DNA from 3 places in the Mycobacterium sp. ELW1 genome. Region 3 is predicted to be linked to each of the others. Evidence: predicted binding sites of a transcription regulator. Region 3 holds the regulator's gene; each other region holds the start of a gene.
What was found. The regulator LexA, encoded in region 3, represses DNA repair genes until DNA is damaged. The targets are predictions, from matches to a motif close to CGAACANNTGTTCG.
Positions count from the first base shown of each region.

Region 1: a site for LexA is predicted at 2,217-2,230, ahead of ruvC (crossover junction endodeoxyribonuclease RuvC). Genes of this name have one in related genera too.
Region 2: a site for LexA is predicted at 1,899-1,912, ahead of cofD (2-phospho-L-lactate transferase). Genes of this name have one in related genera too.

Region 1 covers NZ_CP032155.1:3,665,467-3,670,367, forward strand. Annotated here, with positions in the region: gene ruvB (Holliday junction branch migration DNA helicase RuvB) at 1-1,040, opposite strand, end outside; gene ruvA (Holliday junction branch migration protein RuvA) at 1,037-1,630, opposite strand; gene ruvC (crossover junction endodeoxyribonuclease RuvC) at 1,627-2,199, opposite strand; gene D3H54_RS17310 (cupin domain-containing protein) at 2,303-2,752, shown strand; gene D3H54_RS17315 (TetR/AcrR family transcriptional regulator) at 2,749-3,339, shown strand; gene D3H54_RS17320 (hypothetical protein) at 3,428-3,688, shown strand; gene D3H54_RS17325 (hypothetical protein) at 3,743-4,054, opposite strand; gene D3H54_RS17330 (molybdopterin-containing oxidoreductase family protein) at 4,097-4,901, shown strand, end outside.
Region 2 covers NZ_CP032155.1:4,600,169-4,605,069, forward strand. Annotated here, with positions in the region: gene D3H54_RS21890 (phosphomannomutase/phosphoglucomutase) at 1-354, opposite strand, end outside; gene D3H54_RS21895 (DUF3499 domain-containing protein) at 432-857, opposite strand; gene D3H54_RS21900 (metallopeptidase family protein) at 1,020-1,442, shown strand; gene D3H54_RS21905 (WhiB family transcriptional regulator) at 1,470-1,829, opposite strand; gene cofD (2-phospho-L-lactate transferase) at 2,129-3,130, shown strand; gene D3H54_RS21915 (coenzyme F420-0:L-glutamate ligase) at 3,130-4,497, shown strand; gene D3H54_RS21920 (NUDIX hydrolase) at 4,494-4,901, shown strand, end outside.
Region 3 covers NZ_CP032155.1:3,823,604-3,828,504, reverse strand. Annotated here, with positions in the region: gene D3H54_RS18145 (LGFP repeat-containing protein) at 1-1,296, shown strand, start outside; gene lexA (transcriptional repressor LexA) at 1,315-1,974, opposite strand; gene D3H54_RS18135 (LysM peptidoglycan-binding domain-containing protein) at 2,188-2,670, shown strand; gene nrdR (transcriptional regulator NrdR) at 2,760-3,224, shown strand; gene D3H54_RS18125 (PhzF family phenazine biosynthesis protein) at 3,230-3,916, opposite strand; gene D3H54_RS18120 (alpha/beta fold hydrolase) at 3,940-4,901, opposite strand, start outside.

The DNA.
Region 1 (4,901 bases), 160 kb from region 3:
AGCCCACTGGCCCGCGGCGGCGCAACCATACCCAGGTGGGTCCAGGCTAATGGCGTGGCCACCCGCCCACGGGGAGTCCGCGCGATCATTCCGGCGCGGACCAGGAACGGCTCGCACACTTCTTCGACCGTGGTGGCTTCCTCCCCCACCGCGACGGCCAGGGTGGACACCCCGACCGGGCCACCGCCGAAGCTCCGGGTGAGCGCGGAGAGCACCGCGCGATCCAGCCGGTCCAGGCCGAGTTCGTCGACGTCATAGACGGCCAGCGCGGCCTTGGCGATATCGCGGGTGATCACCCCGTCGGCGCGCACCTCGGCGTAGTCGCGCACCCGCCGCAGCAGGCGGTTGGCAATACGGGGTGTCCCCCGCGAGCGGCGGGCGATCTCGGAGCCGGCCTCGGATCCCAGTTCGATGCCGAGGATCCCGGCCGAGCGGGCCAGTACCCGTTCCAGTTCCGGCGGTTCGTAGAAGTCCATGTGCGCGGTGAACCCGAAGCGATCACGCAGGGGTCCGGTCAGCGCACCGGAGCGGGTGGTCGCGCCGACCAGGGTGAACGGCGCAACCTCCAACGGAATCGACGTCGCCCCAGGGCCTTTCCCGACGACGACGTCGACCCGAAAGTCCTCCATGGCCAGGTACAGCATCTCCTCGGCGGGCCGGGCGATGCGATGGATCTCGTCGATGAACAGCACGTCGCCCTCGACCAGGTTGGACAGCATCGCGGCGAGGTCACCGGCGCGTTCCAGGGCCGGCCCGGACGTCACCCGCAACGCGGAGCCCAGCTCGGCGGCGATGATCATCGCCAGTGATGTCTTGCCCAGCCCCGGCGGCCCGGACAACAGGATGTGATCCGGTGTGCCGCCGCGGTTCTTGGCGCCCTCGAGGACCAGCTGCAGCTGCTCGCGCACCCGCGGCTGGCCGATGAACTCGCCCAGCGAGCGCGGCCGCAGGCTGGCGTCGACGTCACCTTCACCGACGGTCAGCGCCGGCGACACGTCGCGATCGACTGCCTCGTCGTCCTCGTCGTCGAATCTGCTCACTTGGTCTTTCCTAGTAGCGACAACGCCGCACGCAATGCCGTGGAGGTGTTGGCCTCACCGTCGGCCGCCAAAACCTTGTCGGTGGCCTCCTCGGCCTGCTTGATCGCGAAGCCAAGTCCGACAAGGGCTTCCACCACGGGGGTGCGCACCGCGTGCCCGGTGGCCGCGGCCACGCCCGCACCACCGGCGACCGCGCCGATCTTGTCCCGCAGTTCCAGCACCATACGTTCGGCACCACGCTTGCCGATGCCGGGCACCCGGGTCAATGCCGTCACGTCGCCGTCGGCCAGCGCCTGACGCAGCGCGGTCGCGTCATAGACGGCCAGTGTCGCCAATGCGATCTTGGGGCCGACGCCGGAGACCCCGAGCAGGGTCGAGAACAGGTCGCGCGCATCGGAGTCGGCGAATCCGTACAGGGTTTGGGAGTCCTCGCGGACGATCATCGCGGTGATCAACCGAGCCTCACTGCCGCGGCGCAGCGTCGCGAGCGTCGACGGGGTGGCCATCACCTTGTAGCCGACGCCGGCGGCCTCGATGACGACGTGATCGAGGGCGATGTCGAGGACCTCGCCCCGTACCGAGGCGATCACTTGGCTGCCTTCAGGGTGCGCGCCGACTTCAGCCGGGCCTGGTAAGCCCGCTTCTGTTCGGCGGCCATCGCCTCGGCTTGCGCCATGCGGGCGATCATCGGGGCGCGCCAGCAGTGGCAGATCGCCAGGGCCAGTGCGTCGGCGGCGTCCGCCGGGGTCGGTTTCTGCTGCAGCTGCAGGATGCGGGTGACCATCGTGGTGACCTGGGCCTTGTCGGCGCGCCCGTTCCCGGTGACGGCTGCCTTGACCTCGCTGGGGGTGTGGAAATGCACGTCGATACCGCGGCGGGCGGCGGCCAGTGCGATCACCCCACCGGCCTGCGCGGTGCCCATCGCGGTGTTGGCGTTCTGGTTGGCGAACACCCGCTCGATCGCCACGACATCGGGCTGATGGGTGTCCATCCAATGGTCGACGGTGTCGCTGATGGTCAGCAGCCGACGCTGCAACGGCTCGTCGGACGGCGTGCGCACCACATCGACGTCCAGCGCGATGACCTGGCGGCCACCTCGGCTCTCGATCATCGAGAGTCCGCAGCGCGTCAACCCAGGGTCGACTCCCATCACCCGCACGGATCGCCTTCCGACTACGAACAGCTGTTCGATCACAGTAGCGGGCCGCGCGGACAGGACCGGTCAGGACACGCTGTCTCCCGCGCGTGGTTATGGTCGGTCCATGGGCGGCCCCGACGCATTCCATCCCGACTTGTCCGGAACCGAGCCGGTTCGCAATCAAGTGCGCCATATCCGCGCCGGTGACCTCGACGGCGGCACCGGTCAGACCGACGGCATGCAGCGCTTCGCCGCGATCAGCGGCGCGACGGTCGGGGCGGAAAAGCTGTGGATGGGCGAGACCCACGTCGGGCCCGGCGTGGCGTCGGCCAACCATCACCACGGGGAGTCGGAGACCGCCATCTTCGTGCGCAGCGGGCACCCGCAGTTCGTCTTCCACGACGGTGTGGACGAAGTGCGAATCAGCACCGCGCCGGGCGACTACATCTTCGTGCCGCCGCATCTGCCGCACCGCGAGGAGAACCCCGACCTGGAGGAGCCGGCCGTCGTCGTGATCTCGCGCAGCACGCAGGAGGCCATCGTGGTCAATCTGGAGCGGCTGTATCCGCTGTGAGCCTCGACGACATCACCGAAGACCACGGACGGCCGCGCAGTGAGCAGTCCCGCTCGGCGGTCGTCCGCGCGACGTCGGAGTTGTTGCACGAGTTCGGTCTGCGGGCCATGACCACCGAGCAGATAGCGGCCCGCAGCGGCGCCAGTAAGGCCACGATCTACAAGTGGTGGCCCAACAAGTACGGCGTGGCGATCGACGCGTTCTTCTCGGAGCTGCAAGCCGACTCCCCCGACCCCGACACCGGTTCGGCCCGAACGGATTTCACGGTCTGGCTGCGGGGACTGTGCCGCTTCTATTCCGGCCCCAGCGGGCGGGTGTTCGCGCAACTGTTCGGGGAAGCGCAATTCGACCCCGAGGTCGCCACCGCTCTGCGTGACGGTCTGATCCGCTCGCGCCGTGCCGCGCTCGAATCCATCTGGGAGCGCGGGGTGGCCCGCGACGAGCTACGCGGCGATATCGATGCCGGGGTCGCGATCGACCTGATCATCGGACCCGCCCTGTACCGGTTGATGGCCGGCCACGCGGAACTGGATGACACCGCCGCCGATGCGATCGTCGACGCGGCGTTGCGCGGGCTGTCCCGGTGAGCCAGTTCACCGGCGCGGATGGGACTAATCGCCACAGCGCGGGCGCTATACATTTCGAAACTGTACGTTCAGTTTTGAAGGAGTCCTCATGACACTCACCATCCGTCTCGCCGCCGGCCTCGTGGCCGCGGGCATCGCGGGCGCGGTCCTCTCCGCTCCGGTTGCCGCGGCGGCCGACGATCCGCACATGGTCTGCACCGTCGTCAGCGATGGCAACAGCCAATGCGAGACACCGGGCAACGCCCAGCTCACCGCCTCACCACAGGATGTGCCGTACCCGACGCTATATCCGTTTCTGCTCGGCGGCGGACTGATCTTTCACGACGGATCCGGCCACGGAATGCGTTGATCAGACCTCGGTGGTGAACGGGGTCAGCGACCCCTCCCGCGCGGACAGGACCGGTCAGGACACGCTGTAGGGCATGCCATCGCGCAGCGTCTGGATGATCTCCTCCATCCGCGCACGGGAGCGCGCCCAACCCTTCACCTTCTCGCGGCCGATTTCCTCACCGTCTCGCGTCGTGATGATCGTCCACGGCACCCCGCACCATTTGGCCAACAGCCAGAACGGCCACATCACCATGAACGGCAGCACGATGAGGAAGATCAGCGCGTCGAGGGTGGCGAAGCCGGTCTCCCAGGGGATCGTCTTCCACCACCAGCGACGCACCGACCAGCTGGACCCGTCAGGGTCGGTCACCGTCAGCTGAGACATCGTCACCTCCGATTCGTTGCCCGCAGCGTACGGTTTTGTTCCATGGCGACGGGCGATTCCCGCACAGTACGAAGCTTTTGCCGGGTGTGCCCGTCGGTGTGCGGCATCCTCGTCGAGATCGACGATGAGCAGGTGGTGGCCGTCCACGGCGACCGGGACAATCCCTTCTCCGGTGGCTACACCTGCCCGAAGGGCCGCGCGCTGCCGCTGATCCACCACCATCCGGACCGACTCGAGCGGCCGATGATGCGCGACGGCGGGCAGCTGACCGAAACCAGCTGGGAGGCTTGCCTCGACGATCTCGGCGCCCGATTGCGCGACATCATCGCCGAGCACGGTCCGGCGGCGGTCGCCGTCAACTTCGGCACCGGCATCGGGATGGACGCCGCCGGCTACCGCACCGCCGAGGCACTGCACCGCGCGATCGGCACGCCCGCGAAATTCAGCCCACTGACGATCGATGGCACCGCCAAGGTTCTGATCGCGGAGCTGATGGGCGGCTCGGCCGGCCTCACCGGGCGCCCCGACTACGAGAATGCCGAACTCGTCATACTGATCGGCAGTAATCCTGTTGTCTCCCATGGCCATACCGTCGGCATGCCGAATCCTCGCGGGGTGTTTCGCGACCTCGCCGCCCGGGCTCAGCTCTGGGTCGTCGATCCCCGCCGCACCGAGACCGCCCGGTTGGCGACCCGCCATCTCGCGCCGCGACCGGGCACCGATTACGCGGTGCTGGCCTACCTGGTGCGCGAAATACTGCGCGACGGTGCCGATCCGGACGTCGCCGTCCAGGACCTCGACCTGCTGGCCTCCGCCGTCGAACCGTTCACCCGCGAGCATGCCGCCG
Region 2 (4,901 bases), 780 kb from region 3:
GCGGCACAGCTTGATGCCGTTGTAGGCAGCCGGATTATGGCTGGCGGTGAACATGGCGCCCGCGCAATCCAGGAAACCGGACGCAAAGTACAGCTGATCGGTGGAGGCCAGCCCGATCCGCACCACATCGAGACCCTGGGCGGTGACCCCGTCGGCGAATGCCGCGGCGAGCGCCGGCGAGCTTTCGCGCATGTCGTAGCCGATCGCGATCCGGTCGCCGCCCTCGTCGCGAATCAGGCGGGCGAACGCGGCGGCGACGTCGGAGACGAACGCGTCGTCGATCTCTTGCCCGACCAGACCGCGCACGTCATAAGCCTTGATCACACGGCGAACCGCGTCGGCGGGCCTCGACATGACAGATCTCCTGACCGAGAGGGACTCTTGGCCGCCAGCCTATCTGTTCCGCGCCCCCGGCAAGGGCGGCTATCGGGTCAGTCGGTGGGGTCCGGCAGTACCCGCAGGTGCCCACGGCGGCGGCCGGCGGTCGTCGGTCGATGCGCAGCCGCCGGCATTATCGGAGTTCCGGTCGCGGGCGCATGCGCGGCGCCGCTGGGATCGGAGAACCCGGCGATCGGCGGCCGCGCCGGCAACTCACGGCCTTCCCGGACTGCGTCGGCGAGGGCGACGAGGTCATCCTCATCGGGGAACTCCGGCAGCGGCCCGGCGTGGCGAACCAGCTCCCAACCGCGTGGGGCGGTGATCCGATTGGCATGAGTGATGCACAGATCCCACGAATGCGGTTCGCGGGAGATTGCCAGCGGCCCGACGACCGCAGTCGAATCTGAGTAGACGAACGTCAGCGTCGCCACCGCATATTGGGGGCATCCAGGCCGGCAGCAGCGACGAGGAACATTCACGTCCGTGAGGCTATCGCGGTTCATTCACAGGTAGCCGGGGGACACGCGCAGCCGCCAGGCGGCCGATTCACAACCGTTACGATCACATCCGTGGCCGATTCCCGCAGCTCCCGGCGAGGTGGCCGATCCGGTGGCAGCCCGGGGTCGCGCCGGGGGCGTGAGATGCGGGGTCCATTGCTGCCGCCCACGGTGCCTGGGTGGCGCAGTCGCGCGGAGCGGTTCGACATGGCGGTGCTGGAAGCCTATGAGCCGATCGAGCGGCGCTGGCAACAACGGCTCACCGGCCTGGACGTTGCCGTCGACGAGATCCCGCGCATCGCGCCGAAGGATCCGGACAGTGTGCAGTGGCCCGCGGAAGTGGTGGCCGACGGGCCGATCGCGTTGGCCCGGCTGATCCCAGCCGGAGTGGACGTTCGCGGAAACTCGACACGCGCCCGAATTGTACTGTTTCGCAAGCCGATCGAGCGCCGGGCCAAGGACTCGATCGATCTGACCGATCTTCTTCACGAGATTCTGGTGGCGCAGGTGGCCACCTATCTCGGGGTCGAGCCGTCGGTCATCGACCCGACCATTGACGACGACTGAGTCGGAGTCTCCGACCAGCGGTCGTCGTCAGATGATGCCGCGCTTGAGGCGACGACGCTCCCGCTCGGAGAGTCCGCCCCAGATACCGAAGCGCTCATCGTTGGCCAAGGCGTACTCAAGGCACGACTCACGGACCTCGCAGCCCAAGCAGATCCGCTTGGCCTCGCGGGTGGAACCGCCCTTCTCGGGGAAGAACGCTTCGGGATCGGTCTGCGCGCACAGCGCGCGTTCCTGCCACTGGTCTTCGTCATCGGCCGAATCCGGCGTCGCATCGATGATCGGGTCTGGCACCAAACTCAAGTGAGCGCGTGCCATTACCCCCATCGTCTGCGAACCGGTAATGGACTGCGGCAACCCCATCGTGCCGAACACGTGCTCATAGGACATTTCCGCCTCCTCACCTGGTTTCGTAGATCTTTTGCATGTCGCCCACTATTGAAGTGTGCCCAACTCGTTCGAACACTTGGTCGAATCGCGGTCTGGGACACCGAAACCGGCTGGTCCGACCGGGAAATGACACTGATGTGATTAGACACTTATGCAGTGGCCCGGTCAAGCGATTGAACCGAAATTAATACCATTTCCCTTGGATAATTCGGCGAGTCGATGCCCCGGCGTGTCCTCGGAGTGACGCGATCGTGACCGCGTTCGTCGCCGAAACGGCCGACCGCCTAGTGTCGATCGGTGTGAAGATCACCGTTCTGGTCGGCGGCGTCGGGGGCGCCCGCTTCCTGCTGGGCGTACAGCGATTGCTCGGCCTGGGCCAGTTCGCCGGCCAGATATCCGGAGCCACAGGCGATCTTGATCACGCGCTGACGGCCGTGGTCAACATCGGCGATGACGCATGGATGCACGGTGTGCGCATCTGTCCCGACCTCGACACCTGCATGTACACCTTAGGTGGAGGTATCGACCCCGAGCGCGGCTGGGGACATCGCAACGAGACGTGGCACGCGAAAGAAGAATTGGCGGCCTACGGTGTCCAACCCGATTGGTTCGGCCTGGGCGACCGCGACCTCGCCACACATCTGGTGCGAAGTCAGATGCTGCGTGCGGGATATCCCCTGTCGCAGGTGACCGAGGCGCTGTGCCACCGCTGGCAGCCGGGGGCCACGCTCCTGCCGGCCAGTGACGACCGGTGCGAAACCCACGTTGTGATCGACGATCCCGACACCGGGGACCGCAAAGCCATCCACTTCCAGGAGTGGTGGGTGCGCTACCGGGCCCAGGTGCCCACTCACAGTTTCGCGTTCGTGGGGTCCGAAAACGCCACTGCCGGGCCCGGTGTCGTCGACGCGATCACCGAAGCCGACGTCGTCATGCTCGCCCCGTCGAACCCGGTGGTGAGCATCGGAGCAATCCTCGCCATCCCCGGTGTCCGCGCCGCGCTGCGCTCCACACCCGCCCCGGTCGTCGGCTACTCCCCCATCATCGGCGGAAAGCCGTTGCGCGGCATGGCCGACGAATGCCTATCGGTGATCGGGGTCGAAACCTCCTCGCACGCCGTCGCCCGCCACTACGGCGCACGCTCGGCGACCGGAATCCTGGACTACTGGCTGGTTTCCGAAGGCGATCACGCCGACGTAGCCGGCCTGACGGTGCACTCGATACCGCTGCTGATGTCGGACCCGGCGGCCACCGCCGAAATGGTGCGCGCCGGGCTCGAATTGGCCGGGGTACAGCGGTGATCGGCTCAAGTCCAACGGCGCCGCCGAGCGGCGACCACGGTAGCGCGGCTCCCGTCGAAATCCTGCCCGTCCCCGGGCTTCCGGAGTTCCGCCCCGGCGACGATCTGGCCGGCGCCCTCAGTTCGGCGGCACCATGGCTGCGCGACGGCGACGTCGTCGTGGTCACCAGCAAGGTGATGTCCAAGTGCGAGGGTCGCATCGTCGCGGCGCCGGCGGACCCCGACGAACGGGACGCGCTGCGCCGCAAGATCATCGACGATGAGGCCGTGCGGGTGCTGGCCCGCAAAGGTCGGACGCTGATCACCGAGAACCGCAACGGCATCGTGCAGGCGGCCGCGGGCGTCGACGGCTCCAACGTCGGGTCAACCGAATTGGCCCTGCTGCCGATCGATCCCGACCGCAGCGCTGCCGCGCTGCGCACGGCATTGCGCGAGCGGCTCGGCGTGAATGTCGCGGTCCTGGTCACCGACACCATGGGTCGGGCCTGGCGAAACGGCCAGACCGACGCCGCGATCGGCTCCGCCGGGCTGCCTGTCCTCTACGGATACGCCGGCGCCGTCGACCGGCACGGCAACGAGTTGGTGGTCACCGAAGTCGCCGTCGCCGACGAGATCGCCGCCGCCGCCGACCTGGTGAAGGGCAAGCTGACCGCCGTGCCGGTCGCGGTAGTCCGTGGCCTCGAGCTCGACGACGACGGGTCCACCGCGGCGCGCCTGGTGCGCGGCGGTGAGGACGATCTGTTCTGGCTGGGCACCGCCGAGTCGCTGGAACTCGGGCGCCGCCAGGCCCAGCTGTTGCGCCGCTCGGTGCGACAGTTCGCGCCGGAGCCGGTCGACCACACGCTCATCGAAGACGCCGTCGCCGAAGCACTCACCGCACCGGCCCCGCATCACACCCGGCCGGTGCGGTTCGTCTGGTTGCAGGACCATGGCCGTCGCATCACACTGCTGGACCGGATGAAAGACGCCTGGCGCAAGGATCTTTCCGGCGACGGCAAGCCCGCCGACGCCGTCGAACGGCGAGTCGCCCGCGGCCAGATCCTCTACGACGCACCAGAGGTCGTCATCCCGTTCCTGGTGCCCGAGGGCGCCCACAGCTATCCCGACCCGGACCGCACCCAGGCCGAGCACACGATGTTCACCGTCGCGGTCGGAGCCGCGGTACAAGCACTCCTGGTGGCGCTGGCCGTGCGCGGCGTGGGCAGCTGCTGGATCGGCTCGACCATCTTCGCGGCCGAGCTGGTCCGGGAAATCCTTGATCTACCGCCTGATTGGGAACCGCTGGGTGCCGTCGCCATCGGCTATCCGGTCGAACCGCCCGAACCCCGCAATCCGGCACCGGTCGGCGATCTGCTGGTGCGCAAGTGAGCGTGCGGGAGTCGGCCATCGAGCTGCTGACCGAATGGGATGCGCCGGACGACTGCCAGGATTCGCTGCGTCAGTCCGTCCTGGCCTTTCTGCTCGCCCGCCCCGATGCCTGCGAGCGGGCATGCGTCCCAGGCCATATCACGGCCTCGGCGTTGGTGGTCAACCACACCGGCGACCAGGTGCTGCTCACCCTGCATCCGCGGCTCGGTCGCTGGGTTCAGCTCGGCGGCCATTGCGAAGACTCCGACGCCGACATCGTCGCGGCCGCGATGCGGGAGGCCGCTGAAGAGTCCGGGATCGACGGCCTGCGCATCGACACGTCGTTGGGCGCCATCCACGTTCACGCACTGACCTGCTCGCTGGGAGTGCCCACCCGGCACCTGGATCTCCAGTTCATCGCCCGC
Region 3 (4,901 bases):
GCGATCCTGGCCAAGTACGAGGCGCAGGGTGGGCCGACCGGCGACCTGGGCCTGCCGACCGGGACCGAAGCCGACGGCGGCGCGCCCAACAGCCGGGTCAGCGCCTTCAGCGCCGCTGACAAACCGGTGATCTTCTGGACGCCCGACAACGGCGCCATCGTGGTGCGCGGTGCGATCAACGCCGCCTGGACCAAGCTGGGCGGGGCAACTGGCAAGCTGGGAGTGCCGACCGGCGAGCAGAGCGTCAACGGCGACACCGTGACGCAGAAGTTCAGTGGTGGCGAAATCTCCTGGAACAAGGCCAGCAACACGTTCACGACCAAACCGCCGGAGCTCGCCGGTTCGCTGTCCGGCGTTCAGGTTCCGGCTGCCGGGCCGCAGGCCGGCCAGTCGGGCGCCAAGTCCGGCAGCGGTTCCACCTTCCACTGGTGGTGGCTGCTGATCATCGTCCCGGTCCTGTTGTTGCTGGCCGTGATCGGCCTGGGCGTGCTGTGGCTGCAGCGCCGCCGTAGCGGTGGCGAGGAGATCGACGACGACTTCGAGGACTACGACGACGACGATCACTGGCCCAGTGAGGTGGCCGGTGAGGCCGACGCGGCGGCGGCCTCGCGCTTCTCGACCTATCCCGACGGCGGCGTCCCGCAGGTCGCCGCTGCGCCGGGCTTCGGCTGGGCGCCCGAGGGAGACGAGAAGTCTCAACCCGGACCCGAGGACGTGTTCGACGGCGATCAGGACGCCATCGACACCACGCCGACCCGCATTCCCGCCGAGGCTGCCGAAACCGGCGGGTACGAGGCTGAGGAAGCCGACGAGGTGCCCGCGGAACTCGAGTACGCCGAGGTCGAGGAAGTCGAAGACGACGACGAATCGAGCGATTCAGGCCGGCATGCGGCGGTGAATCTCGGAGAGTCGCAATCGATGTGGCGACTCGACATGGGCGAGCTCGGCACGCCGCGGCGTCGTCGCGCCGCGGAGCCGGAGACCCCACTGGCGCCCGAGCCGGCACCGGAGGAGATTCTCGAGTCCGACGTCGTCGACATCGAGGAAGAAGACTCCACCCAGCCGGCAGAGGTCCTGCAGTCCGACGTGCACGCCGAAGCCGCAGCCAATCGCCCGGCGATCCACCTTCCGCTGTCGGATCCGTATCAGGCGCCCGAGGGGTATGTGGTCAAGGCCAATACGCATTCGGGGCTGTACTACACCCCGGACTCGGCGCTCTACGACCACACCGTGCCCGAAGTGTGGTTCGCCAGTGAGGAACTCGCGCAGGCGAACGGATTCCACAAGGCGGAGTGAGGCTTCCGCCCCCGTCCGCTAGACCTTGCGCAGAACGGTGACGACCTTGCCGAGGATCGCGGCGTCGTTACCGGGAATCGGGTCGAACGCCGGGTTGTGCGGCATCAACCAGACCTGACCGCCGGTGCGCTTGAACGTCTTCACCGTGGCCTCGCCGTCGATCATCGCCGCGACGATGTCGCCGTTGTCGGCCACATTCTGCTGACGGACCACGACCCAGTCGCCGTCGCAGATCGCGGCGTCGATCATGGACTCACCGACGACCTTGAGCAGGAACAGCGACCCGTCGCCGACCAACTCGCGCGGTAGCGGGAACACATCCTCGACGGCTTGCTCGGCGAGGATCGGGCCGCCGGCAGCGATCCGGCCGAGCACTGGCACAAAGGTCGGCTCGGGCAGCGTGTCCGAACCGGCGACCTCGGTGCGCACGGTGCTCACCGCGTCGTCGGCTCCGCGCACGTCCACCGCACGCGGCCGGTTGGCATCGCGGCGCAGATAGCCCTTGCGCTCCAGAGTGCGCAGCTGGTGGGCCACCGATGACGTGGAAGTGAGCCCGACGGCGTCGCCGATCTCACGGATGCTGGGGGGATAGCCGCGGCTGGTGACTGAGGCGCGGATTACGTCGAGGATGGTTCGCTGCCGCTCGGTCAGCCCGGATGTCTCACTGCGCTCGCTCATGGGGCCGAATCTAGCCGGGCCCGCGTCAAAATTCAAACATTTGTTCGACCGTGTCGCGATTCTGCGTTCTCGGCGGCCGGCGGAACAGAACTTGTCGGTGGTCGGATTTATTCTTCGAACACGCTCGCTCACATGTTCGGTGTTCGAACGCATGATCGAGTATATTTCGAACACAAGAGCGAACCGGGGCGGCCCTGAAGGAAGGACACGGACGTGACAGTCATCGATGATCGACAGGTTTACATCTCGGCACCGGTGTACCGGCGGACAGCCGGCGCGCCCGTTGTGCCTGCTCGGCGCCGCCCGGCCGGCGGCCGCGCGCATCGGCCGTACCCGGCACGGCCGGCGATCACGCCGATGCAGTACCGCGGCACCGGTGTCGCGTTCTCCCGGGCACCGCATACCCGCCGGCCGGTCAGCACCGCGGTCACGATCGCGCTGGCCGGGGTGGCCGCGCTGATCACGCTGTGGCTGGGCTTGGTCGGGCACTTCAGCGCCACGCCGGCGGCCACCGAGCAGATGCCGGATCAGCTCGCCGTCGTCCAGGTCCAGGCGGGGGAGACGTTGCAGCAGCTGGCCGGGCGGGTCGCACCGGATGCGCCCGCCGGACAGGTGGCGCAGCGCATCCGCGACCTGAACAAGCTCGAGTCGGCGTCGCTGGACGCCGGGCAGACGCTGATCGCGCCGATCGGCTGACGGCCGTGCCGGCCGCAGCCGCTCCCGCGGGCGGCGCAGGTAGGCTCTCAATGGTTCGACGTATCGGGCCACTGAGCGAAGGAGCGGTCATGCACTGTCCGTTCTGCCGCAACCCGGACTCCCGCGTTGTCGATTCCCGCGAGACCGATGAAGGCCAGGCCATTCGGCGTCGCCGCTCCTGTCCGGAGTGCGGCCGGCGGTTCACCACTGTGGAGACCGCGGTGCTGGCGGTCGTGAAGCGCAGCGGCGTCACCGAGCCGTTCAGCCGGGAAAAAGTCGTCAGCGGCGTTCGCCGCGCCTGCCAGGGCCGCGACGTCGATGACGACGCGCTCAATCTGCTGGCGCAGCAGGTAGAGGACACGGTGCGGGCCGCCGGCTCGCCCGAGATCCCCAGCAATGAGGTCGGACTCGCCATCCTCGGCCCGCTTCGTGAACTCGACGAGGTCGCCTACCTGCGATTCGCGTCGGTGTACCGCTCGTTCAGCTCAGCTGAGGACTTCGAGCGCGAGATCGAGGCGCTGCGCGCGCACCGGTCCGTCGGCACATCCGGCTGAGCAGCTCAATCCAGCTGTCGCACACTGTCGCTGACCACTCGGCCGGCGATCAGCACCCACCCTTGCGCGTCCCACGTCGTGAAGATCTGCGATCCCTTGCCCTGTGTGATCGTCAGGTCACGGCTCAGGTAATCGGTCACCCGCGCCGCCGCCGATCCGGTGGCCTCGTCTTCCGGCACCCCGAGGTCGGCGGCGAACATCCGCGACCGGATGTGCCCGCCGTCGCGGTCCAGCCAGGCCCACAGATAATGCTCCGCGTCGTCGGAATAATCGTCCGGATCGGCGGCCAGCAGCTCGTCCACCGACTCCAGGTCGTGGATGGCGAACTCCGGTGACCACTCCGCCCGAACCCGGATCACCGTGCGGTCATCGTCGTAGGAAACCCCGACGATGCCGGCAGGAACCTGCAGAGTGTGAATCGGCGTGCCGCGCTCCCGTAGCCACCAGGCCGCGCCCACGGTGGGGTGCCCGGCAAACGGCAATTCGGTGGCCGGAGTGAAGATGCGGGCGTGCGCTGTGGTTGATCCGTCGGCCGGCAGATCGATGAATATTGTTTCGCTGTAGCCTAATTCGGTCGCAATGCGCTGGCGATCGCCGGCGGGTACGGTGGCCGCGTCCACCACGCCCAGCGGATTGCCGAAGTTGCCACCTTCATCGGTGAACACCCGCAACACAGTCACGTCGACAGTCATGATTCGACTCTACGACGCTGAGGTCAGGTGGCACTGCGCTCGTCAGCGCCGAGGGCGTCGAGCACCGCGACCCGGGTCTTCAATGACCCGGTGACCAAACGCTCGGAGAGCCCACTGCGAAGCAGTTCACGCAAGGCGTCCTGGTCGTATTCGGCGGGGGCCGTCGCGTCGATGAACTTCTCGACGATCTCGACGAAGCGGTCGGGGTCGTCGTGGAACGGAAAGTGCCCGGAACGGCCGAAGATCTCGAGCCGGGAGCCGGGCATGGCGGAGTGCGCCATCCGGGCGTGGCTGACCGGGATGACCGCGTCCAAATCGCCCCAAATGAGTTGTACGGGAACGGATTCGGTCAGATAACATCGGTCCAGCATGGTGACCACCTGGCCCCGCCAGTCCACCACCGAGCGCAGTGTGCGGGTGAATGCCGACGAGGCGGTCGGCTCGGGCAGGTCGGCCAGGATGCGCAGCGCATCCGGCAGGTCGCGGCCCAAACCGGTGGAGCCGAAGACGCTGCCCAGCGCCCGGCCGGCAAGCTGCAGTGCGGGCAGCACCATCGGCAGTCGCAGCAGCGCCAAGGCCTCCCCGCCCAACGGAAGCGAGGCGGCCCGCAGCGCGATGTTGACCTCCTTGGTCACCCCGCCCGCGCTGACCAGGATCAGCCGCTCCACCAATTGCGGGAACTGGTAAGCGAATTGCATCGCCACGCCGCCGCCGAGTGAATGCCCGACCACCGTCACCTTGTCGAGGTCGAGCACGCTGAGCAGATCGCGCATGCCGTTGGCGTAGGCCGCCACCGAATAGTCGGCGCGCGGTTTGTCGGACTGTCCATGCCCCAGCAGGTCCGGGGCGATCACGGTGAACCGCTGGGCGAGCTTGCTGTGTACCGGATGCCAGGTCGTCGAGTTGTCACCGATCCCGTGGATCAGCAGCAGCGCCGGACCCGACCCGGCCACCCGGAAGGCCCGACGGTAGCCGTGAATGGTCC